One region of the Alteromonas sp. McT4-15 genome, then DNA from elsewhere that is predicted to be linked to it. Evidence: predicted binding sites of a transcription regulator. Region 1 holds the regulator's gene; each other region holds the start of a gene.
What was found. Region 1 encodes MetJ, which represses methionine synthesis genes. Its sites were predicted from a motif close to TAGACGTCTAGACGTCTA; they were not measured.
Positions count from the first base shown of each region.

Region 1 (3,169 bases):
TTTGTGTAAAAAGCTATTTATCCGTTTCCGCGCACTCCAAGCATGTGACAAATGGCATAGCTCAACTCACTGCGATTAAGCGTGTAGAAGTGAAAATGTTTAACGCCTTCTTTTGCCAACACTTTAACTTGGTCCATGGCAATGTTGGCACCAATAAGGTTACGTGTTGCTTGGTCGTCCTCATCTAATCCGTCGAACATTTTATGTAGCCAACCCGGTACGTGCACATTGGTAAACCCGGCAAACTTCACCAAAGTTTGGTAATTGGTAACGGGTAATATTCCGGGCACCAGGTCTAGGTCTACCCCTGCGGCGGCGGCACGGTCTCTAAAGCGTAAGAATACGCTGGTATCAAAAAAGAACTGTGAAATGGCTTCTGTGGCGCCCGCTTCAGCTTTGCGCTTTAAATTCAGTAGATCGAATTGAGCGTTAGGTGCTTCAGGGTGTTTTTCAGGATACGCTGCAACTGAAATGTCAAAATCAGCCACGTCTTTTAGCAATGCGACTAAGTCTGACGCGTACATTTCTGTTTTATCGACACCCGGTGGTAAGTCACCACGCAGGGCAACGATACGGCGAATGCCGGAGTCCCAGTAATCTTGTGCAATTTGCTTTAACTCTTCACGGCTTGCATCAACACAGGTTAAATGCGGCACAGCTGCTACGCCTGTTTGTTGTTGAATGCGCTTTACCACATCGTGTGTTCTATCGCGCTCGCCACTGTTTGCACCATAGGTTACTGACATATAACTTGGTTTTAGCGGCGCAAGACGCTCAACTGATTTCCAGAGTGTTTTTTCCATGGCTTCGGTTTTCGGTGGGAAAAACTCAAAAGACACATCAATATCACGCAGCTCTGATAGTGACTGATTTAATGCATCGATACCCTGTGCGTAAGAAACCATGGCTTATTCTCTCAAAATAGTAATCATATAGACGTTTAGACGTCTAAATTAAAGAATATATGTCTAGACGTCAAGAGGTTTACACTGCTCAATTGACCTTTTCGTGAACTTGTTTAGAATTTCTATTCATAACATAAATAAGAGTAGACCGAGTTAGTACAATGGCAGAATGGAACGGTAAATATATTCACCCCTACGCAGAGCATGGTAAAAAGAGCGAACAGGTTAAGAAAGTCACTGTTTCTATACCCATTAATGTGCTTAAAGCGTTGACAGACGAACGCACTCGTCGGCAGATAAATAATTTACGACACGCAACCAATTCAGAGTTGCTGTGCGAAGCATTTCTACATGCATTTACAGGGCAACCCCTGCCCAATGATGATGATTTGAGAAAAGACAATCCTAATCGCGTGCCGGCAGAAGCTAGACGTATTATGGAAGAGATGGGCATAGACCCTAGTTTCGAGAATGACGTGACAGAAGACGCGTAAGCAAATACTCAACAATTGTTGGCTATAGATAATGAAAAACGGCGCTTAAGATAAGCGCCGTTTTTATTAGTTGTTATTCAGCATTTGGTGTTTGCACGATGCGCGCTACACCAGACTCAATAGCGGCTTTTGATACCGCAGACGCGATACGTTCACACAAGCGAGGGTCCATAGGCTTCGGGATAATATAGTCCTTACCAAACGTCAAACTCTCACTTTTACTTGCCGCAAGTACCTCTGCTGGCACCTCTTCTTTAGTGATAGCGCGCAGCGCTTCAACCGCGGCCACTTTCATCTCATCGTTAATGGCTTTAGCACGTACATCCAGAGCACCACGGAAGATGAACGGGAAGCACAGTACGTTGTTTACTTGGTTCGGGTAGTCCGAACGGCCAGTGGCCATAATTAAGTCTTTGCGTACTTCGTGAGCAAGTTCAGGCTTTATTTCTGGGTCTGGGTTTGAACAAGCAAACACAATTGGGTTTTCAGCCATTAATGCTAACGTTTCTGGAGGCAGTACATCTGGACCAGAAACGCCTACAAATATATCAGCGCCTTCCATCACGTCTTCAAGAGTGCGCTTGTCAGTATTATTTGCAAAGAGCTTTTTATGTTCGGTTAAATCCTCGCGACGAGTGTGAATAACCCCTTTTCTATCGAGCATGTAAATACGCTCGCGCTGCGCGCCGCACTTAATCAGTAGCTCCATGCATGCAACAGCCGCTGCGCCTGCGCCCATGCATACAATCTTGGCGCTCTCTATCGACTTACCTTGAATTTCAAGGGCATTAAGCATACCCGCAGCGGTAACGATAGCTGTTCCGTGTTGATCGTCATGGAACACAGGGATATTACAGCGCTTGATAAGTTCTTGTTCTATTTCAAAACATTCTGGCGCTTTGATATCTTCTAAGTTAATACCGCCAAACGTGTCTGCAATGTTGGCTACCGTGTTAATAAACTCTTCGGTAGTTCTGTGCTTAACTTCAATATCAATGGCATCGAGTCCAGCGAAGCGTTTAAACAAAAGCGCTTTACCTTCCATTACAGGTTTAGATGCTAAAGGTCCAAGATTACCCAGTCCTAAAATAGCAGTACCGTTACTAATAACAGCAACCATATTGCCTTTCGCAGTATACTTATAGGCGTTATCAGGATCTTCAGCTATTTCTCTGACAGGCTCGGCAACGCCGGGACTATAGGCGAGTGCAAGATCGTCAACGCTATCAGCCGGGGTAGAAAGCTCCACGCGAATTTTTCCCGGCGTGGGTTTAGCATGGTAATCAAGTGCGCGTTGTCTAAAATCTGACATGTAAAATGGTATCCTTAGATGTAGGGTTCATCGGTGTCTTCGCTCACGCCTTGTACGCATTTTTATCGTTGTTATTGTTAATGTTACAGCAAGGGTTACACGACGTTTTTGTTAGAATTAATCCAGCCTTAGCTGATGCACAGGCAATAGTAAGGTATTATTCACAAAATTAATACTCACTATATCGCTTGTTGATCGCAACTCTAACACAGCCTTTCACTGTGTACATATCTGATCAGAATTCTCATGTACCAATGTAGGTGACGCGTACTTATTAGACCAGTAATATAGCGCTATAATTGCCATTCATATGATTTATTAATGACATCAACCTCATACGCATACTGTATTTTTAAATGTGGGGATGTGGGTAACAAAAACAGTCTTACGCAGTTGGCTGTAATCGTTCAGGAGAAGTATTTGTGACGGATAGAAAGCTTGTTAACGTGCTTACCGAT
Region 1 covers NZ_JAJALG010000027.1:53,650-56,818, forward strand. Annotated here, with positions in the region: gene metF (methylenetetrahydrofolate reductase) at 18-905, opposite strand; gene metJ (met regulon transcriptional regulator MetJ) at 1,067-1,399, shown strand; gene LHL20_RS16030 (malic enzyme-like NAD(P)-binding protein) at 1,473-2,711, opposite strand; gene LHL20_RS16035 (hypothetical protein) at 3,134-3,169, shown strand, end outside.

Region 2 (3,169 bases), on a different contig from region 1:
GAAAGCGACGTATCGACTGTGCCTGGGTGATAGCAAACGAGAAGCGCATGTTTAAGCCTGCGTTGATATTCAACTGACGCCGTTTTAACAAACATATTAAGCGCCGCCTTTGAGGCGCGATAACCATACCAGCCTCCCAACCCGTTATCGGAAATACTTCCCACCCGCGCACTTAAACATACTAAGGTTGCATCGTTTTTATCCATAACGTTGACCAAGTGCTTTATCCATAGCGAAGGAATGATGGTATTTACCGCGAAGTATGTTTCAAGTGCGTCTTCACGCACATCTTCTAAGCGTTTTTCAGGGTGTATGTTTTTATTCTCATCGTGAAGAAAACCAGTGGTTATTATCACCGTATTTAACACGACATCGTCTTCTCTAAGCTGTTCAATAAACGATGCAATATGTTTATCGTCTTGTTCGGCTAATTGAACATACATTATGTTTGAAGCACTACTATCGGTAGAGACACTGCCACGAGTCACCGCAATTACATCGTCACCTCGCGAAGCACATTGATGAATAAGTGCCGATGCAATTCCACCAGAAGCACCGACTATAAGTGTTTTAGTTGTCATTACTTTCTCCGGGTACACAGCGTTCGCAGGTTCGTTTTTTACCTGTTAGCCAGTATGAAATCGTATAGCGATGTTTTGCGAAAATGTTGTATACGGCGTCTGCGATAATGCGTATACCAGGCCAGCGAAGCGGAGCATATAGCCAGCCCATTCCCACCGCTTTCCAAGCCAGATGAGTGACATCTAGGCCTGTTATTACAATACCGTCGTCGGTCATCCCGTGTATGCGCGCATTTAGTGCTTGCCAATCAAGCGAAGGGTAACGAGAAGCGAAATCAGGAGCCTGAATGTCAACCAGTGTAAGCCGATTATGCTTATCTCGCTTTTTCAGATGCCTCATTTCTGCCATACATAATGGGCAATAGCTATCGTAGAAAATAATCACGAAACCACCTTTGAATTATTTACACTTAGCGCTCTTACAAAATACGTTGTTGAGCTATTGTTATTCACGTTTTACTTAGTTGGCCTGATGACCATGCTACTTGGGATACCGATTCCCCTGCATGTAAACTCGCAGGGTTGATTTTTTATAATTAATTATTCGTTTATACGCTAAAAAAACAGGCTTGGATGACTTGAGTTGTAAGGCTCTCGCACCCACACTAGTGCAAGTTGATTTTTATTGAGGTTTTATTATGGCTAACAAGCAAGTTGCAACGCTCGCAGGCGGCTGCTTTTGGTGTATTGAGTCGGCTTTCAACACAGTAGAAGGTGTTGATAATGCAATATCTGGGTACGCTGGCGGAGAAAAAGCAGATCCAACCTATGAAGAAGTCTGCAAAGGTGATACCGGCCATGCAGAAGTGGTACAAATAAATTTTGATGCCGATATTATTTCGTACCGCGAAATACTGGAAATCTTCTTCGCATTACATAACCCTACACAGCTAAATCGACAGGGTAACGATGTGGGTACACAGTATCGCAGTGCTATCTTTTACCACGATGAAGCGCAAAAAGCAGAAGCTGAAAAAATTGTTGCAGAAATTACTGAAGATGCCATTTGGCCAGATCCGGTAGTCACAGAAATTGTCGCAATCAATAATTATTACCCTGCTGAGGAATACCACCAGAGCTATTTTAAAAACAATCCTCAGAACCAATATTGCTCAATGGTTGTTGCGCCTAAATTAGCAAAATTTAAGAAGACATTTGCATCTCGTTTAAGAAGCGACGCTTAATCACATTACTCAACGCAAGTGCACGCTTAAAGCTGTTCTTCACAAATTAAAAAAGGGTTGTACTAACAACCCTTTTTTACCCGACTAATAGGTAAAAACTACTCAAACCAACTTGCTTTTAATGTAAGCGGGAATAACAAAGGTGCAAGATCTTCGTACCGAGGGGTATCGGCTTCGCAGGTAGCGTTTTTCATGTAGTTTTTTTCCCATGGATCGTTAATTATCCATAGCGTTGAATCAACCACAACAAGCCCCTCCATTGACGCATTATCCATGAGATACTCACCACACGCTTCGCCGCCGTTAACTTTAAACGTTATGGGGATCCGCTTTGTGGCTTTTTGTTTTGTACTGTCAATTACCCAAAGTTCATTATCATTGCGTGCAGCCGCGAGCAAAAATACGTCACCGCTTTGTGTGATGTGAAGCGCAAGTCCGTTAATAGGATGATTTCCCGAAGTAAAAACGGGAAGACGTAATTGAGGATCTGACACACTGGCAAAATCGCTAGATGACCAAAAATCATCGCCAATATTAAGTGTAAAGATTCTAGGTTGACCCGCTTTATCTTTTTCTAGGCCAATATAAAGCGTACCGTCACTATCCATGGTTAACCCCTCAATGCCATCATTGGGGAAGTTACCTACCTCAAAATCAATAGGAAACTGAAGCGGGCGTACATCGCTCATTTCAACGCTGCCGTTGTCTTTTTGCGTTAGTTTAACCAAAAGTGTTGGATAATCTGTTGAGCCAGTAGCCTCGTACTTAGATTCACAGCGCGGGCTTAAAGCACCTGTGCGAGTAGCGTCTTCTGTTACGGTATAAATAATCTTGGGGTCGCGAGGATCTACGGCTAACGCTTCTAAATCGGGTTGTGAGCTTAAGTACGTGTAGAAGCAACTGCGTCTGACTGCATTAGAAAATGAAAATGTGGCACTTGAATGCGTAAGCGTAGCGCTGGCAGGGTCAATCGTATGTAACTTCAACTGCTGTGTAACATCAGCACTGGCATCAGCAATCGTGATAAGTTGCCCGCCTACTTCCACTAAACCGGATGTTTGAGGATCAAACATGACCTTTCCACTACTGTCTTTGATCCATTGACCCACTGAGACCTCAGTAAGATCGGTCTTTTGGGGAGCAATAACAACGTCCTTAGGCTCACTGCAGGCAGAGATTGCCAACACCACACAAGCAGTAAACATCGAGTTTCTTAACATGCTAAAAGATTCCTTTTTGAAACATTCTGCTTCTAAATTGTAAGGGAGTATATCCAGCATACCGTTTATAGACAAAAAAGAGTAAGGTAAAGGTTTGTAAATGTGTACTTAGAGGGTTTAGTCATTTCTACGCAGCAACTTCCACTTGTCATTGCAGGGCCTATTGTACGAAAAGTAACAGAAA
Region 2 covers NZ_JAJALG010000015.1:31,457-34,625, reverse strand. Annotated here, with positions in the region: gene LHL20_RS12080 (SDR family NAD(P)-dependent oxidoreductase) at 1-581, opposite strand, end outside; gene LHL20_RS12075 (thiol-disulfide oxidoreductase DCC family protein) at 571-966, opposite strand; gene msrA (peptide-methionine (S)-S-oxide reductase MsrA) at 1,220-1,765, shown strand; gene LHL20_RS12065 (hypothetical protein) at 1,864-2,985, opposite strand; gene LHL20_RS12060 (alkaline phosphatase family protein) at 3,088-3,169, shown strand, end outside.
Region 2: msrA (peptide-methionine (S)-S-oxide reductase MsrA) is a predicted target of MetJ. The motif match lies at 1,123-1,140, and genes of this name have one in related genera.

Region 3 (3,169 bases), on a different contig from region 1:
TAATTACCAGTCAACAATTGCAGCGGGTTGGAACCAAAAAGTGCTTCAAACTAAAAAGCACACGCTAGAATACTCAATCGGTCCGGGTTATTCATTTGTTGAAACTCAGGAAGATGAAAGTCAGAACAGTGTCATCGTTCGTGCTTCAACCATTTACTCATGGAAAATTTCAGATACGGCGAAGTTCACACAAACAGCCAGTACCGAAGTGGGTGAAGAGAACACGAAGTCACGTGCAGAATCTGCGCTTACTGCAACAATTAGCGGTAACCTTTCAATGCGCTTATCTTTCAAGCTAGATCACAACTCGCAAGTCGCAGAAGGTGTCGAGAAGCTTGATACTGAAACAGCGGTTAGCTTGGTATACAACTTCTTCTAAGCCAATAGTGGCTAATTGTTAGATATAAAAAAACGCTGCATTTGCAGCGTTTTTTGTTTAAGACGTAGTGCCCAACAATTAATGAAGAATACGGGTTTTTATCGTACCTTCAATTTGTTGCAATTCGGCCAATGCCTCATAGCCACGGTCTTCTTTTACATCAACTACCACGTAACCAATTTCAGCATTGGTTTGTAGGTATTGCGCTTCAATATTGATATCTTTCTGCGCAAATGCTTGGTTAATTTGCGTTAAAATACCAGGCTGGTTTTTGTGAACATGCAATAAACGCGAGCGTCCAGTGTGCTCTGGCAACGATACTTCAGGGAAGTTAACCGCAGATAACGTAGAGCCGTTGTCACTGTATTTGGCCAGTTTACCCGCTACTTCAATGCCGATATTCTCTTGCGCTTCTTGTGTGCTACCACCCACGTGCGGCGTTAGAATTACATTGTCGAATTTACGCAAAGGAGATTGGAATTCTTCGGTATTCGACTTAGGCTCAACAGGGAATACGTCGATAGCGGCCCCATTTAAATGGCCACTCTCAAGCGCATTTGCCAGCGCTTCAATATCTACAACCGTACCGCGAGATGCATTAATCAATATGCTGCCAGGCTTCATTTGTGCCAGTTGTTCTGCCCCAATCATATTCTGTGTTTGTGGTGTTTCTGGTACGTGAAGAGAAACCACATCTGACGTGTTAAGAAGCTTTTCAAGCGACTTAACTTGGGCTGAATTGCCCAGTACCAGTTTATCTTCAATATCGAAAAACTGAACGCGCATACCCAAATGTTCGGCAAGTATACTCAATTGCGTACCAATGTGACCATACCCAATAATACCAAGTGTTTTACCGCGTGCTTCATAAGAACCAACCGCTGTTTTTTCCCACTCGCCACGGTGCGCTTTTGCATTTTTGCTGGGCACTTGACGCAATAGAAGAATAATTTGGCCAAGTACTAATTCTGCTACAGAGCGGGTATTTGAGAACGGCGCGTTAAATACGGGAATACCTCGGCGCTGCGTTGCTTCAAGGTCAACTTGGTTTGTACCAATGCAAAAGCAACCAATGGCTACTAGCTTTTGAGCTGCTTCAACGACTTTCTCTGTAATTTGGGTACGCGAGCGAATACCAACAAAGTGGGCGTCTTTGATTTTCTCAATTAGCTCATCTTCTGGAAGCGAGGTTTTAAGAAACTCAATGTTGCTATAACCATTACTTTTAAGGGTTTCCAATGCACTTTGGTGAACGCCTTCTAGCAATAAAATTCGGATTTTATCCTTCTCTAATGAAACTTTGCTCATGAACTCGCTATCTCTCGCTGATGTAATGTGGGCAATAACTACGTTTTTGTAGGGTTGCTACCAGTATATATTCACCACTAGGGCCGCTTTATACGTTGAGTGGTCTTAACTCACTTCATTATGATAGGCGTCGTCGATTATCTTCAAGGCCATCTAGACGTCTAAACGAAAGCTATCAGAAAATAGCCAAAGATAAAAGTGGTAATTGTGCTAACACTGCACCCAGCGTGTGTGCGCAGTGTCAGCAAAAAGGCTATTTATATGTATCAACACCCGCATCGGTAGCTGAAAGGACAATGTCTGCGCCACGAAGCGCGAATATACCGTTCGTTACTACACCTGGAATATTATTGATTTTTTGTTCAAGCTCTCGTGGGTTTAAAATTTCAAGATTGTGAACATCAAGAATTACATTGCCATTGTCGGTGACCACACCTTGTCGATATTCAGGATCACCACCAAGTTTCACTAACTCTCTTGCAACGAATGAACGTGCCATCGGAATAACTTCAACAGGCAGTGGGAATTTACCCAAAACAGGCACACGTTTACTCTCGTCAACAATACACACAAACGTTGTGGCTGCACCAGCAACAATTTTTTCACGGGTTAGCGCTGCACCACCACCTTTTATCATATGCTTGTGCTCAGTCACTTCGTCAGCGCCGTCGATATACACAGAAAGGTCACTTACTTCGTTAAGTTCGAAAACTTCAATGCCCAGTGCTTTCAAGCGCTCGGTAGATGCTTCAGAGCTTGATACTGCGCCTTCTATTTGGTGTTTTATTTTGCCGAGTTCTTCAATAAAAAAGTTAACGGTTGAGCCTGTACCAACACCAACAATACTGTCTGGTTTTACGTAGGCAATAGCCGCTTTTGCCACGGCCTGTTTCTTTGCATTCTGATCCATAGGGTTACTCTCTGGGTATTTTTGCTTGCAGTGTAACCGATAAAATAACGTGAACCCACCTAAACGAGTGGATATTTTGACAAGAACTTAAAAATGAAAAACGCAGCAAAACAAATTTTGCTGCGTTGGGGAAAGGTCAATATGCCCTCGTGCTTACACCTTAGCTTCTGGCAGTCTTAATTGCATTTGTTGAGGCACTAGCTTTAATACCCAGCGACGGCAGCTATGCCAATACGCTGAAAGCAGAAGCAGTGAAGTACCAATGCACAGACCTGTGATAGCAAAGCTTGAAGACACCATGCCAAAGTCTTCCATAAGTGCTGAGAAGGTGTAAACCACATAGGTCAGGGCCGAAACCATAATGGCACGACGGTCAACGGCGATAGATATGATGGCAAGTAGCACGTACAGAGCCAAAACAATAAGCGAGATAAACAGATCGCCGCTACCTTCAAGCACGCCTAGACTTTGAAATATAGGGTGTACAATCATTGGCGCCGAAATAAGGTGCAGCCAAAATGCAACGTCTGAAGCGCGAGTTTGTCTTGCTGTGTCTTTGCTGTCCCAATACA
Region 3 covers NZ_JAJALG010000002.1:92,116-95,284, reverse strand. Annotated here, with positions in the region: gene LHL20_RS02255 (DUF481 domain-containing protein) at 1-379, shown strand, start outside; gene serA (phosphoglycerate dehydrogenase) at 458-1,687, opposite strand; gene rpiA (ribose-5-phosphate isomerase RpiA) at 1,941-2,597, opposite strand; gene LHL20_RS02240 (hypothetical protein) at 2,751-3,169, opposite strand, start outside.
Region 3: serA (phosphoglycerate dehydrogenase) is a predicted target of MetJ. The motif match lies at 1,834-1,851, and genes of this name have one in related genera.